3 regions of the Blautia sp. MCC283 genome follow, and region 3 is predicted to be linked to each of the others. Evidence: predicted binding sites of a transcription regulator. Region 3 holds the regulator's gene; each other region holds the start of a gene.
What was found. The regulator Rex, encoded in region 3, represses fermentation and respiration genes when NADH is low (regulators of the CRP and FNR family bind a similar motif). The targets are predictions, from matches to a motif close to ATTGTTAANTANTTAACAAT.

Region 1 (5,491 bases), on a different contig from region 3:
ATGTTACGTCCTTCCTGGGTACCGTCAATGATTCTTCTTGCTCTCTGGCTGTCGCCGATGTTCATGATCTCAACATCCTCAGAAGAAAATTCTTCTGCAAGGCTCTGGTAAAGCTGTCCCTGGGCTCTCATTCCGAGACATACGAAACCGTATTCAAATGGAATCTCATAAGGCTCGCCGTCACCTTTTACAAGGAAGGAAGAATCCTTAACCTCAAGGAGAGCAGTTTTTGTAAGCTGATGTACATTGTGTTTTTTCATCATGGCCTTTGTGTCGTTCTTGCTTACCGGATCAAGGTCACGTCCGATCTGATCCATCATCTCAACGATAGAGATGTCTGCATTTCTGTCTGCGAAGAATTCCACAACATCAAGACCTACAGCACCGCCGCCTACGACAACGACTTTTTTGCCTTCCAGATCCTTTGGAAAATCATTAATGTGGTTGATCATACCAAGAATAGAATAAATATTATAGTCCTCGTTGTCAATACGATCCTTCAGTCCTGCGATCGGAGGCAGAAGAGGAGCGGAACCGGTGGAACTTACGATGATATTCGGATGGAACTTGCGAATGTTCTCCGGTGTTCCTTCTGTATTTGTGAAGATATAAAGGTTCTCAAGCTGCTCTGCGCGGTGCATGAGATAGTGCGGGAAATCAGCCAGACGGTTCTTTGCAGGGATTTTTGAGATCAGAGATGCAAGTCCGCCAAGCTCGCTGCCTTTTTCCAGAAGGAAGGTGTTGCAGCCAACCTCTGCGGCTGTGCAGGCAGCTTCCAGTCCGGCAGTACCACCGCCGATAACAACCACGTTGCAGTTTTTGTTTACATGCAGTTTCTTATATACATCGCCCTCAAGAACAGACGGGTTTACGGTACAGCGGATCGGACGGTTTACACCGATACGGTTTCCGGCGCATCCAACGTTACAGGAGATACATTTGCGGAGATCGCACTCATGCCCTGTGGCAACTTTGTTTACCCATGCAGGATCAGCGATAAGGCCGCGTCCCATACCGATAAGATCTGCGTCGCCGTCAGCGAGGATTCTCTCGGCAACTTTCGGGTCACGGATGTTACCCATGGAAATACACGGTTTGTTGAATTTTTCTTTTACAGCTTTTGCCATGTAGGAACGCCATCCATCCGGAAGATAGTTTGCGTCGATCTGGTACTGGATGGAACCGTTGAGACCGCAGGAAACGTCGAAGATATCAACTTCTTCCTGAAGGTAATCCAGATATTCCAGAGTATCATCAAGTGTGTTTCCACCTTCCATCAGCTCATCTGCACTGAGACGGAGCATGATCGGAAAGAATGGTCCGACCTGTTTTCTTACCTCGTCGATGACCATGCGGCAGAAACGGGTACGGTTCTCAACAGATCCGCCGAACTCGTCGGTACGCTTGTTTGTGATCGGGGAAAGGAACTGGCTGATCAGGTAGGAATGTCCTGCGTGGATCTCTACTGCGTCAAAACCGGCTGTCTGTGCACGTTTTGCAGCCTCGCCGTATTTCTTTACAATGTGAAGGATCTCTTCTCTGGAAAGAGGACGCGGGATCTCGCCGCCTTCTTTTGACGGAACATCAGATGCGGAAACCGGCTGCATGTTGATCCTGGAAGAAATTGCGGAAGCTCCTGCATGGTTGATCTGGATCGCGATCTTTGTTCCATATCTGTGGATGTTCTCACAGAATTTGAAAAGACGTGGAAGATAGTTGTCATGATCGATACGAAGCTGGGTAGTACCGTTGGAACCTTGCGGGGAATCGATGCTTGCGTTCTCTACGATAATGAGGCCTGTGCCACCCTTTGCACGCTGCTCATAGTAGTTGATATGAAGAAAACTCATTTCGCCGTTCTGCTCACCGTAGTTGGTACCCATCGGCATCATAACAATACGGTTCTTAATAGTCATATTTTTAACGGTTAAAGGGGAAAAAATATGCGGATAATCATTCTTCATCTGGAAAAACCTCCCTGGTTATTTTTTAATAGAATCGTTTGTTTGTGTTAATTATATAACAAAAATATCTATAAAACTAATTCATAATACCAGTAATATAATAAAAATAATCTATAGATTTTTAGTGGATGGAAAGTGACTGGAAAATAGTGCAGGATTCCAGGGTTTACATACAGGACTTTAGCGTGTTATCATAACAAATAAAAAAGATACAGAATGCGGGGAGACGGGGCAGATATCCGTAATTTATATTTGCTGCTGCAGGTGGTTAAATATAAGATCGTATTACCGTGTACTGTATAAAGACAGGAGATAGAAAAATGGAATTCTGGGATATTTACGATGCAGATAAGAAACCGACGGGACGTACCATGAAACGGAATGACTGGTGTCTGAAAGATGGAGAATATCATCTGACAGTCCTTGGCGTGGTTGCAAGGCCGGATAAAACCTTTCTGATCACCAAACGTGTGATGACAAAAGCCTGGGCTCCGGGCTGGTGGGAAGTTTCCGGTGGCGCTGCCCAGGCAGGTGAGGGATCCAGGGAGGCAGTGTTCCGTGAAGTAAAAGAAGAGACAGGACTGGATGTAAGAGAGGCAGAGGGAGGATATCTTTTTACCTATAAAAGAGAGAATCCTGGTGAGGGAGATAATTATTTTGTGGATGTGTACCGTTTTGTGATGGATGTGCAGGATAAGGATCTGGAACTTCAGACTGAAGAAACAGACGGATATATGTTTGCAACTCTGGATCAGATCAGGGCGTTTGCGGCTGAGGGAAAATTCCTGCATTATGACAGCATTAAGAGGGCATTTGAGTTCTGAGAGAAGCTGAGTATGATGAACTTAAGCTGTGTCTGGGTCCTGCTGAAAGTTGCTTACTGTTTGTGTGAGAGCAAAACGATGATCGTGGCAATGGGAAATATAAGAATTTCTGACTGATTTTCTATACAGATATAAAACAAGTGTTGTTTTCTGTGGATTTTTATTTTTAAAAACGTTGTTTTCTGCCTTGTTTTAGAAGAATTGTATTGACATTAAAATGGATAAATAGTAAAATTTATCGTAGGGAAATTGTAAGCCGGATGAACAAAATCCGGCTTATCGAATATTAAATCGATTGAAAAAACTATGGTATTGATTTTGACAATGCCATATTACGAAATTTTTGAAAGCGAGGAATCATCATGGCAGATGAACATAAAGACCAGATCAGAATCGTACAGGAGACCGTAGCCGGTAAGGAGATCACATTTGCCCATATCATGGGTGGTCCGGCACCGATCATATATCAGAAGCTTGGACTGAATCCACAGGTGGACTATGGATCATCTGCGATCGGAATCATGAATATGACACCTTCCGAGTCTGCTGTGATTGCATCCGATATCGCAGTGAAGAGTGGTAATGTATATCTTGGTTTTGCAGACCGTTTTACAGGAACTCTGATCATAACGGGAGAGATTTCCGATGTGCAGACAGCAATGGAAGAAATCGTGGACTATTTCCGTGATACCCTGGGATATGTGGTTTGCAAGATCACCAAGAGATAAGGAAGTGCACCATGGAAGAAAGGATAACGAAGGAAGAACTGCTGGAGCGGCTGTTTCATGATGATTATGAGAACCTTAAGGGAAAAAGACTTCGACTGACCCGGGTGCGTGTACCTGGAAAAGAGCTTTCTTTTGCACATGTTTTTACACCAAGTGATAAATCTGTCTATGAGAATCTTGCGTTACATATCGGTGTTCATGAAGGCGAGGACCATAGAGGAGATGCGATCGGTATGGTCAGAGTCACACCCTGGGAGGCGATCGTAGTTGCGGCAGATGTTGCAGTGAAGGCAGCTCACGTGGAAGTAGGATTTATGGATCGTTTCTGTGGAACGCTGATTCTGACAGGCGGTTTTACGGAAGTGATGACAGCTGTGGAAGAAGTGGTGCGTTTTTTCCATGAGACATTGAAGTTTGATGTCTGTGAGATCCACAGAAGCTGAGGCAGGACGGGATAATAAATGAAAAAAATTTTTCTGATGGGTCGAAGTGAAGCCGGCAAGACATCCCTGACACAGGCACTTAAAGGGGAAGAACTTCATTATCATAAAACCCAGTATACCAACACAAATGAAGATACCATTGATTCACCGGGAGAATATGCGGAGTCCAAGCATTTCAGCGTGGGGCTAGCCTGTTTCTCTTTTGAGGCAGATGTGATCGCCATTGTACAGGCGGCTAATGAGCCATTTAACCTGTTCAGTGACGGAAGCAGGAATTTCCTTCTCCGCCCGCTGATCGGGATCATCACCAAGGTGGATTCTCCCCATGCAAATATCCCCATGGTCAGACAGTGGATGGAGAACATGGGCTGTGAGAGAATCTTCATGGTAAACAATAAAACAAGAGAAGGAATCAGTGAGCTGATGGATTACCTGAAAGATGATCTTCCGAAGCTTACACTGGAACAGGCGAAATTCAAGCAGAGTCTTGGACTGAATGAATGGGATCCCATGCCGGAGGGAGTGGAATATCCGGAATCGATACGGTAAGGTTGGGACATGACATTAACCGGATCAAGCAGTTATTCGGTTATGAGCAAGTAACGAATGCGGATGATTTTATCCGCTTGACTTACAGATAATTAAGAAATTAAATGCAGAACATGGCTGGATGGATGTTCTGCATTTTTTTGTAATAAGTCTCCACCAGCGGATGATTGTTTTTCACAATCCTGCAGGGGACTTCCCTGATTCGGTTAATTAATACATTGAATAACAAAAAGAGAATGCCTGATATAAGATTTTTTCTATAATGGGAAATTACAAAGAAAGAAGGTATATATATTATGAGAGAAGTAAAAGCAGTGACCATCACAAAAGAGGAATTCGCGCCATACGGAACATTTTATGACATGACTCATCCCGACGGATATCCACTTCAGGGCGAGATCCACAAATTCTATCCGGACCGCATTTCCGGAACAGCCATGGGCAGCATGGCATTTTCACCCATCGAAGTAAAAAAGGACGATCGGATCGTAAAATGTGCAGAGTATCACACAACCACCTGGGAAGGTATCGTAGCGCTGGACGACGATATGATCATCCACGTAGCCCCTGCATCCGCCGGAACCCCTGTCCCACAGCTCGCAAAAGCATTCCTCGTACCAAAAGGTTCCATGGTAAAGATCAACGCTGCAATCTGGCACTTATGCCCTCTGCCGGCAAACAATGAAGTACTCCACGCCATGATCATTTTGCCGGAATGCACTTATGCAAACGACTGTACAGTGGTGGAGTTTGAGGAGAAGGACTGGTTTAAGATCGTGACAGACTGAGGGAATTTTATGAGTGAAACTGAAGAAATCATGTCTGCATGCAGTCTCTGTCCAAGAGACTGTCATGTAGACAGAAATGCCGGTAAAAAAGGATTCTGCGGGGAAGATAAAACGGTTTATCTTGCGAGAGCGGCACTTCATATGTGGGAAGAACCTTGTATTTCCGGAAAGAAAGGATCCGGGGCAGTGTTTTTT
Region 2 (5,491 bases), on a different contig from region 3:
CTGTCCGAAGCAAGCGGAGAATGTAGGAGTAGGCTCTGTGATTCCACGCTCTGTACCAGCAAGTTTAGCTGTGAATCCGGAAAGGAAGTAGTACTGTGTCTGCTCCGGTGTCAGGATAGATACTGGAGGAAGTACGCCGAATGCATCTGCGGACAGGAAGATAACTTCTTTAGCTGCCGGTGCAGAAGATACCGGGCGAACGATGTTCTCGATGTGGTTGATCGGGTAGGAAACACGTGTGTTCTCTGTTACGCTCTTGTCAGCGAAGTCGATCTTTCCATCTTTATCAAGTGTTACATTCTCAAGAAGAGCGTTTCTCTTGATCGCATTGTAGATGTCCGGCTCAGACTCTTTGTCAAGGTTGATAACCTTAGCGTAGCATCCACCCTCGAAGTTGAATACTCCGTTGTCATCCCAGCCGTGCTCGTCATCACCGATCAGGAGACGCTTAGGATCTGTGGAAAGTGTTGTCTTACCTGTTCCGGAAAGACCGAAGAAGATTGCTGTGTTCTCTCCGTTAAGGTCTGTGTTTGCAGAGCAGTGCATGGAAGCGATGCCCTTAAGCGGCAGATAGTAGTTCATCATGGAGAACATACCTTTCTTCATCTCTCCGCCGTACCATGTATTTACGATAACCTGCTCACGGCTTGTAATGTTGAACATTACAGCTGTCTCGGAGTTAAGACCCAGCTCTTTGTAGTTCTCAACTTTAGCCTTGGATGCGTTGTAAACAACGAAATCTGGCTCAAAGTTCTCAAGCTCCTCAGCTGTTGGCTGAATGAACATGTTTGTTACGAAGTGTGCCTGCCAAGCAACCTCAACGATGAAACGGATAGCCATACGTGTATCTTTGTTAGCTCCGCAGAATGCATCTACTACGAAAAGTCTCTTGTTGGAAAGCTCTTTCTTAGCAAGATCTTTAACTGCAGCCCATGCTTCCTGAGTTGCCGGATGGTTATCGTTTTTGTACTCATCGGATGTCCACCAAACTGTGTCTTTGGAGTTCTCATCCATAACGATATATTTGTCTTTAGGGGAACGTCCTGTGTAGATACCTGTCATTACGTTGACAGCACCAAGCTCGCTGACCTGACCTTTCTCAAATCCCTCAAGCTCTGGTTTGGTCTCTTCCTCGAATAATGTCTCGTAAGAAGGATTGTACACGATCTCAGTTGTTCCGGTAATACCATACTTTGTTAAATCGATTTTTGCCATCTTAACATTTACCTCTCTTCTTTAATAGTAATTATGATAGCCACCTACTCTTGCAGGTTCTCGTCATCCTGCCATAGGAATTGGTCATTCCAACATCCCTATCCACAATTATACATAAATTGTACGTAAAAGCAACCAAAAAAATTCATTTTCCGCAAAAAAATGATAAATCTTTAACAGTGACGTTTTGGTACTGTCAGATTTTACTCCATCTATACTTGACTTTTTCAGAATAATGGCTACAATATATCTGATTATAGTTATTATATATATTTATAATAGCAACTATATGATTTTAATATATAGAAAGAAGTGATTTCTGTGTCAGATATTCCGGTTAAACGTAATCATATGAAAATCCCCTGGCACAACTACGTAAGCGCCAGGAACAGCCAGCCCATCACCGAGGCTTCTCTTTCCGAAAAAGCTTCCCTGATCGGCCGTACAGGCATGATGCTTCTCTCCTGTGGGACCGGTGCCTGGCGGGTACGGAGTTCCATGAATACATTGTCAGAAGCACTTGGCATCACCTGCTCCGCAGATATCGGACTGATGTCTATAAGCTACACCTGCTTTGACGGTGAGAGCAGTTTTTCCCATGCACTTAGTCTGACTACCACCGGCGTAAATACTTCCAGACTGAACAGGCTGGAACATTTTGTCAGTGATTTTCCTGCGGAGGGTATCCATATGAGCGGTGAAGCACTGCACAGTCAGTTAGATGAGATCGAGCGGATCCACGGGCTTTATTCCCCTGCCGCCCTGGGACTGGCTTCTGCACTGGCCTGTGGTGCATTTACTTTTCTTCTGGGCGGTGGCCCGCTGGAAATGATCCTGGCTTTTGCAGGCGCAGGCATCGGAAACGCCATCCGCTGCAAGCTTGGCAAGCATCATTTTACTCTGTTTATGTGCATTGCAGTTTCTGTTTCCTCAGCCTGTCTTGTATATGCAGGCTTCCTGAAGCTGGCAGAGCTTCTGTTCCACATTTCCGTCCAGCATGAGGCCGGATACATCTGTTCCATGCTGTTTATCATTCCGGGCTTTCCGTTTATCACAAGCGGGATCGACCTTGCCAAGCTGGATATGCGTTCCGGTCTGGAACGACTGGCCTACGCCATTATTGTTGTAATGGTGGCTGCTGTCTCTGCCTGGCTGATGGCACTGCTTCTTCATCTGAAGCCTGTAGATTTCCTGCCTCTGGAGCTTTCGGCAGCTCAGAGGATACTGTTCCGGCTTCTGGCAAGCTTCTGCGGGGTATTCGGCTTTTCGGTCATGTTCAACAGCCCTGTCCGTCTAGCCGCAGCTGCCGCCTTCATCGGCGCACTGTCCAACACTTTGCGTCTGGAGCTTGTTGATCTTGCCGGTTTCCCACCTGCTGCCGCGGCTTTTTTCGGAGCACTGACAGCCGGACTTCTGGCCTCCCTCATCAAAACCAAAGTGGGATATCCCAGGATTTCCATTACCGTACCATCCATTGTGATCATGGTTCCCGGACTTTATCTCTACCGGGCGATCTACAATCTGGGGATCATGTCCCTGAATGTTTCCGCCTCCTGGTTTGCAGCTGCGATCCTGATCATCGTTGCTCTTCCCCTGGGCCTTATTTTCGCCAGGATCCTTACGGACAAAATGTTCCGCTACTGCACCTGATGGGCATACAAAAAGGACTGCTTTCTGTAGCTTCCGGTCATCAGCTATCCTTCTGATAACCGGAGCAATACAAAAGCAGTCCTTTTTTGTACACTCTATTTCATTACGATCTCATCAGCGATCCCGATCATTTTTTCCAGGCGGTCCGCAAATTTATGGATGGGTAGAAAAACTCCCAGTCCGTCATAACGTTTGCCACCATCCTCCACAGAATCCTGCCCATAATACACAAAAGCTCTTGGAAGCTTCTTCTGAATTGCCATCATGATATCCCATACAGCCGCATAGGCCTGTGCCTCCGTTTCCTTTTCCCTTACGCTGTCCGGAAGCTCATACACCAGCAGCACACCGATATGTTCGCCCATTTTGTACTCTTCTACTTCCATGGTATCTTCATCATAGGCATGGCGCTTCCGGTAGCCATACGCCAGATACATCTTTACGCCCTGCTTCTCCCTGTATATCCTGCGGAACCGGTCGTAATCCCTGTCACTTACATGAATTCCCTTTTCCCGCAGAAAATTTCCTTTTTCATCTGTGAGAAACACCGGATTCTCCTGTCCATCTGCATTGAACCTGAACGGTGCCAGAAAAGAATTTCGCAGAAGATCAAACATACTGTTCTGGCAGATTGCCATAAGGAGAGCTGTCAGATCACGGTTTTTATATGCGTCCAGCAATGCATAGGCGAATTTTTCCGGAGGAAGATATCCGCATTCTATGTCTGTATCCGCATCCATGGATTCATAGAAGGTCTCCGTCAGCCGTCTGCACGCCTCCGGATCCTTCAGGATCTTTTCAAATAAAAGCTCCGCCTTTTCCTCTCTTGGGAATAATGTGCTGTTTTCCACAATTCCTCACCCTTTCTAATCTCTATGTTTACTGGAAAACATCAGAATAAAGCTGATCAGAAGCAAAACATCCGATACCCAGATTGCCGGGATCCCCAGCCTCATGGACAGATTTCCTCCGCCACCGGCTCCAATGGCAAAAAAGAAAATTATTCCGAAATAATAAAGAGCCTGCTTCAGCTGTTCCGGACGTTTTTCACGACAATACACGGACAACGCCGCCGTGCCGCTTCGTAAATTTCCGATGCACATAGTGCTTGCATAGGAATAACCGCCCACCTTCCGGAAGGTCTGTACCTGCATGGCGCAGGAAAAGGATACCAGTACGGTTGCCAGCATATCCAATTCTCCCGGCATAAATCCCACCGCAAAAAGGATCAGGATCTCGATCAGCAGGATCATCTGCCTCCAGTGAAGTTTTTTTGCATATTTAAAGGTATTCTGGATTCGCTCCGCCGCTACAACACCAATGGCAAAGGCTAAAACAGGGAACAGGTACCTTAAACCGTCTCCCCACTGTCCTGTCATAAAATTCTGGCTCATCAGCACCACGTTGCCGGTCTGGGCGTTGGAAAACACCTCATCTCTTGTAAAATATGTGTAGGCATCCTGAAATCCGCCGGACATTGCCAGAAATATACTTGTAATAAAAGCTTCTGACATCTGCCTGTCTGCGCTCTGCAGCTTTCTGCCTCCTGAAACCACTCCAAATCACTCCCGTCATTGATTTTTTTCCTCGGGTGTATTATAGTTTGCTCAGAAGCAAATGTAAAAAGTATTATTAATATCGTAAACATATTAAAATCATATCACAGGATGGAGACTATACATGATTACTTACGACTACTACCGCATCTTTTATTATGTAGCCCAGTATAAAAGTTTTACCAAGGCAGCACGGGCTCTTCATAACAACCAGCCAAATATCACCCGCTGTATGAACAACCTGGAGCAGGAACTGAAATGTACTCTTTTTCTCCGCTCCAACAAAGGAATCGCTCTTACACCGGAAGGCCGCCAGCTCTACGAACACGTTGCCCTGGCTTTTGAACAGCTGAGTATTGGGGAAGAGGAGATACGACAGAACGGGGAGCTGGAGCATGGCCTGGTTTCCATCGGTGCCAGTGAAAATGCCCTGCGTCTGATCCTTCTGGAAAAGCTGGAGCTGTTCCGTGAACAATATCCTCATGTGCGCCTGCGCCTTTTCAACCATTCTACTCCCCAGGCTGTACAGGCACTGAAAAATTATGCGGTGGATTTCGCCATTGTCACTACTCCGATCTCCATCCGCAAGCCTTTACAGAAAAAAAGCCTCCTGCGTTACCGGGAGATTCTTGTATGCGGAAGCAAATATAAGGATCTGACCACTGCTCCTATCAGCATCCATGAACTTCAGGATCTGCCTTTTGTAGGTCTTGCGGAGGGGACCAGCACCAGAGAAATGTATATGAATTACTTTATGGAAAACCGTGTCTCTTTTCATCCGGACATTGAGGCAGCAACTACAGACCAGGTTCTTCCCATGATTGTCCACAATCTGGGAATCGGTTTTTATCCGGAACCACTTGCTCAGGAAGTGATCGATGACGGGAAGGTTTTTGCCCTTCAGCTTAAGGAGCCACTTCCCCAGCGAGAAGTCTGCCTGGTCACAAACAGCAGTACTACCATGAGTACTGCTGTCAAAAAAGCCATTGAATTTATTGTGTAAATATCTGTACCGGATCAGTTATCCGCCTTCCCCATTGCTGTATGACCATGAACGCGATTGACCAGTA
Region 3 (5,491 bases):
TCAGAAATGGCTTATGGTGAAGGAGGAAATAGAATGATTTCTGCAGAAGAACAGAAAAAAGTGGCAGATCTTGTAAAACAGACAAAAGATCTTATCCTGAAAGAGATGGATGAGGAAGAAGTGATGATAAAAGGTGCTGCCAATTATGTGACAAATGTAGATCTGGCTGTACAGAACTTTCTGAAAGAAGAACTTGGAAAGGTTTTTCCGGAAATTTCCCTGATCGCGGAAGAGAAAGAAAATCTGGGGCTTTCAAAGGAGGAAACCTACTGGATCCTTGATCCTATTGACGGAACCACCAATCTGATCCGTGATTTTCATATGAGTGCTGTGGCACTGGGACTTTATGAAAAAGGCGAGATCGTTTTTGGAATTGTTTACAATCCTTTTACTGATGAAATGTTCCAGGCGGCAAAAGGGGAAGGTGCTTATCTTAATGGCAGAAAGATCCAGGTATCGGATACTCCGGATTTTGGTGATGCGGTTATTTCCTATGGTTCCACTCCTTATAAAAAAGAGGAAGCCAGAAATCTGTTTCCCATTTTTTACAGCATTTTTATGAAATGCGGGGATTTCCGACGTACCGGTTCTGCAGAACTTGACATGTGTTATGTTGCCTGCGGAAGAGAGCATGGATATATTGAACGTGACCTGAAACCCTGGGATTATTCCGCGGGAACGGTTATCCTCCGTGAAGCCGGCGGTGTAGTAAAGAATTGGAAAGGTGAAGAACCATCTTATCTTAAAAATGAAGACATTCTTGCCTGTGTGCCTCAGTTTGAAGAGAATCTTCTGAAGGAACTGTTATAAACGGACAGATGTAGCGCCGGATCAACCGGTAAAAAGAGCTGACCATCAGGCCAGCTCTTCCCATTTTTCATAAAGTTCTTCCAGTTCTTCGGCGATAGCTGCTTTTTCACGGCTCAGTTTGGTACATTCCGCAACGTTAGTACAGACATCCGGGAGAACCATGGTTTCATCAATTTCGCCGTCTCTTGTTTCCAGTTCTTCAATGCGGGCTTCTACTTTTTTCAGTTCGGCTTCCCGCTTTCTTTTTTTGGCCTGTTCTTCTTTCATCTGCTGCCAGGAAAGCTTGTTTTCGGAAACGGCCTTTTCTTCTGATGACGCTTCCAAAGAGTCACTTCCCGGAGCGTAAGCACTGGTCAGCTCTTCTTTTTTCTCCAGATAATAGTCATAATCACCGATGTAATTTACTACGGCCTGGTTGGTAAGCTCCATGATCCGGGTTGCGGTCTGGTTGATAAAGTAACGGTCGTGAGAGACATAAAGGACGGTACCGGTGTAGCTTACCAGCGCTTCCTCGAGGATTTCCTTGGAAGCAATGTCCAGATGGTTGGTAGGCTCATCCAGGATCAGGAAATTGGCTTCGGAAAGCATCAGCTTGGCAAGAGAAACACGACCTCTTTCTCCACCGGAAAGTGCGGAGATTTCTTTAAATACATCATCCCCGGTAAAGAGGAATGCTGCAAGCATATTTCGGATCTCCGTTTCGGTAAGAGTCGGATACGTGTCGGAAATTTCCTGAAAAATAGTTTTATCCATATGAAGAACATGATGTTCCTGGTCATAATATCCGATCTGAACTTTGGAACCCAGGGAAAACTTGCCGGCATCTGCCTCGATAAGTCCGTTGATGATCTTCAGCATCGTTGTTTTTCCGGTTCCGTTATTGCCGATAAGAGCTACACGTTCCCCTCTCTTGATATCAAAAGAAATATCAGAAAACAGGGTCTGCCCCGGGAAGGATTTGGAAAGTTCCTCCACATGGAGTACATCATTTCCGCTTAATACACGCGGTTCCAGGGAAATACGCATACGGTCCTGGATTTCCAGAGGTTTTTCGATACGCTGTACACGGTCCAGCATCTTCTCGCGGCTTTCTGCACGCTTGATGGATTTTTCGCGGTTAAAAGATTTCAGTTTGGCAATGACTGCTTCCTGATGTTTGATATCTCTCTGCTGGTTTAAGTACGCCTTGTACTGGGCATCGCGCAGCTGCGCCTTCTTAAGGGCATAGGCGGAGTAGTTGCCGCTGTAGACACGTGTCTGTCCGGCTTCGATCTCCACAACTTTGGTGACGACTTTATCCAGAAAATAACGGTCATGGGAAACGATGAAAACAGCTCCCGGATAATTCAGAAGATAAGTTTCCAGCCAGGAGATGCTTTCCATATCCAGGTGGTTGGTAGGCTCATCCAGAAGAAGGATATCCGGCTTGGAGAGAAGCATCTTTCCAAGTGCCACACGGGTTTTCTGGCCTCCGGAAAGTTTCTCGATTTGTTTGTCGTAATCTTCTTCCGTGAAACCAAGACCCTTCAGGACACCGGTGAGCTCACTTTTGTAAGCATAGCCGTTTTCCAGTTCAAACTGATGGGTGAGACGGGTATATGTCTCCATCAGGCGGTTCAGGTCATCGCCTTTTACGGTATTCATTTCCTGCTCCATATTACGGATACGGCGTTCCATATCGATAATATGCTGTTTGGTGGTAAGAAGCTCTTCGTAGATGGTATGGTGTCCGTGGATATCCTGGTACTGGGCAAGATAGCCGATATTTTTGTCCCGGGCAAGTACTACCGTGCCGGAATCCGCGGAAATCTCCTGCATGATGATACGAAGAAGAGTAGTCTTTCCAGCACCGTTACATCCGATAAGAGCTGCCTTTTCCCGGTCTTCAATATGAAAAGATGCATCATTTAAAATTACTTTTTCGCCAAAAGCTTTGCATATATTCTGACATGATAAAATCATAAAAACTGTCCTCCTGTATAAAGAATTATCCCTGAATAGTAAATAAACAGGGAAAATCCTCCACTTATTATAACGGAAACCGCCAGGAATTCAAAGAAAAAATCAATTTTTTAAAAAAATATGAAGAAATTTGTACATAACTTACAAGTTTGATTGACAGGAAAATGTCAATTCGGTATAATTAACCTAGTGTAAAGTAAGGAGGGAAACTATCGTGGAGACAAAACAAATCTCGAAAGCGGTGATTAAGCGTCTGCCACGCTATTACCGCTACTTAGGAGAGCTGATGGAAGACAATGTAGAGCGTATTTCTTCCAATGAATTAAGTAAGAAGATGCATACCACAGCTTCTCAGATCCGTCAGGATCTTAATAATTTCGGCGGTTTCGGGCAGCAGGGGTATGGCTATAATGTACATTATCTTTATACAGAGATCGGTAAGATCCTGGGACTGGATATCGCCCACCCGATGATCATCCTGGGTGCCGGTAATCTTGGACAGGCACTTGCCAATTATGTGGATTTTGAGAAAAGGGGATTTAAGCTGGTAGGAATCTTTGACGTAAATCCTGTGCTGGAAGGCATTGCGGTTCGCGGACTTGAGATCCAGATGCTCAGCGAACTTCCATTCTTCCTGAGAGAAAATAACGTAGAGATCGCAATTCTCACTCTTCCGAAGAATAAGGCCAAGGAAATGGCAGATATTCTGGTGGAGAACGGGATCAAGGCAATCTGGAATTTTGCACATCTTGATCTTGAGACACCGGATGATGTGATCGTAGAGAACGTGCATCTTTCTGAGAGCCTGATGACACTGTCTTATAATCTGAGCAAATACAGGCAGGAACATGTAGAGAAATAAATTTTAGCGGGCTGCCGGAAACGGCAGCTTTCTCTGTTAAAGAGGGGAGGCAAAGTGCAGCATGAAAAAAATTGTTACCTGCGAAGAAATGAAGAAGCTGGATAATGCTACGATCCACAAGATCGGGGTTGCTTCTGAAGTTCTGATGGAGCGGGCAGCGTTGAAAGTAGTTGAGGAAACAGAGAAATATCTTGGGAAGAGCGAGAAGATCCTGGTGGTATGCGGGAGTGGAAATAACGGAGGAGATGGTATTGCCATTGCCAGATTATTTCATCTGAAAGGTGTTCGGGCTGAATTTTATATGGCCGGAAACAAAGAAAAAATGACCAGGGAAACGTTGCTTCAGTATAAGATCGCTACAGGTTATCAGGTCCCGGAAGTGAATAACCCGGCCTGGGATGAATATACTACTATAGTAGATGCCGTGTTTGGCGTAGGCCTGGCGCGTCCGATCGAGGGACATTATGCTGAGATCATCCACGAGATGAACAGTGCCCGGGCGAAAAAAATTGCTGTTGACATCCCATCAGGAGTGAACGGAGATACTGGCCTGGAAATGGGAATTGCCTTCAGTGCCGATCTTACCGTTACTTTTGGTTACCGGAAAAGAGGTCTTTGTTTTTATCCGGGAAGGCTGTATGCGGGAAAGATCGTTATAGCTGACATTGGGATCTATGAGCAGGAAGCTGTAAAAGCATCGGCGAGATGTCTGGAGAAAGAAGATCTGAAACTGTTTCCGGAACGTGATCCCGGTGGGAACAAGGGGACTTTTGGAAAGATACTTTTTGTTACCGGAAGTGCAGGAATGTGTGGTGCTGCTTATTTGAGTGCCAGCGCGGCACTTCGGACCGGAGCGGGAATGGTAAAGATCCAGACTGTGGAAGAGAACAGGATTCCTTTGCAGATCCTTCTTCCGGAAGCAATGGTATGCAGCAGGTTTGACGAAGAATCCAACGAACAGCTTCTTTCCTGGTGTGACGTGATCGTCATCGGTCCAGGGCTTGGAACATCGGTGGCAAGCCGTGAGAGAGCACAGTGGTTTCTTACGGCAGCTGCCAGAGAGAAGAAACCGCTGATCCTGGATGCGGATGGACTGAATCTTCTGGCTATGCATCCGCAGTGGAAGGAATTTTTGGGCGGGAATGTAGTCCTGACTCCTCATATTGGAGAGATGAGCCGGCTCTGCGGCAGATCCATTGGAGAAATTCAGGAAACAATCGCACAGACAGCTGTGGATTATGCAAAGGAAACAGGAACGGTATGTGTTCAGAAAGATGCATGTACGGTTGTTACAGACGGCAAAGATGATATTTATCTGAATCTTTCCGGTAATTCCGGAATGGCAACTGCAGGAAGCGGGGATGTACTTGCCGGACTTCTTGCCGGGATCTTATGTATGTATCTGAAAACGGAGGAACAACCCTCCATGGTTTTAAAGGCCGCGTTAGGTGTTTATCTTCACGGACTTTGCGGTGATCTTGCAGCTGCAGAAAAAGGAAAACGCAGTATGCTGGCGGGAGATATCATCGCATATCTGCCCCGGGCTTTAGCGATATGTGAAGAGGAGTCAAAATCATGAAAAAATACGAGAGAGTCAAGGCGCTGGTATCACTGGATGCCATTGCTCACAATTTTGAGGAAATGCATAAAAATGTCAAAGAAGGGACAAAGATCATTGCTGTGATCAAAGCGGACGGTTATGGCCATGGTGCCAGAGCTATTGCACGTCTGATCCAGGATTATGACTATATCTGGGGATTTGCCACGGCTACCGCAGAAGAAGCGCTGGAACTTCGACATGCAGGAATCACCAAGCCTGTCCTGATCCTTGGCCTTGTGTTTGAGGAATACTATGAG

Region 1: the regulator Rex is predicted to act here: its motif matches at 2,008-2,027, upstream of GPK81_RS17175 (oxidoreductase).
Region 2: the regulator Rex is predicted to act here: its motif matches at 1,377-1,396, upstream of pckA (phosphoenolpyruvate carboxykinase (ATP)).

The regions. Positions count from the first base shown of each region.
Region 1 is NZ_WQQB01000069.1:147,193-152,683, forward strand. Features, by position in the region: gene GPK81_RS17175 (oxidoreductase) at 1-1,964, opposite strand, end outside; gene GPK81_RS17180 (NUDIX hydrolase) at 2,285-2,788, shown strand; gene GPK81_RS17185 (BMC domain-containing protein) at 3,151-3,516, shown strand; gene GPK81_RS17190 (BMC domain-containing protein) at 3,528-3,959, shown strand; gene GPK81_RS17195 (EutP/PduV family microcompartment system protein) at 3,978-4,508, shown strand; gene GPK81_RS17200 (DUF4867 family protein) at 4,805-5,296, shown strand; gene GPK81_RS17205 (radical SAM protein) at 5,306-5,491, shown strand, end outside.
Region 2 is NZ_WQQB01000045.1:6,211-11,701, forward strand. Features, by position in the region: gene pckA (phosphoenolpyruvate carboxykinase (ATP)) at 1-1,215, opposite strand, end outside; gene GPK81_RS12720 (threonine/serine ThrE exporter family protein) at 1,567-2,865, shown strand; gene GPK81_RS12725 (DUF4866 domain-containing protein) at 2,961-3,716, opposite strand; gene GPK81_RS12730 (YoaK family protein) at 3,732-4,379, opposite strand; gene GPK81_RS12735 (LysR family transcriptional regulator) at 4,546-5,424, shown strand.
Region 3 is NZ_WQQB01000028.1:145,413-150,903, reverse strand. Features, by position in the region: gene GPK81_RS10135 (inositol monophosphatase family protein) at 34-810, shown strand; gene abc-f (ribosomal protection-like ABC-F family protein) at 856-2,772, opposite strand; gene GPK81_RS10125 (redox-sensing transcriptional repressor Rex) at 2,987-3,634, shown strand; gene GPK81_RS10120 (bifunctional ADP-dependent NAD(P)H-hydrate dehydratase/NAD(P)H-hydrate epimerase) at 3,696-5,213, shown strand; gene alr (alanine racemase) at 5,210-5,491, shown strand, end outside.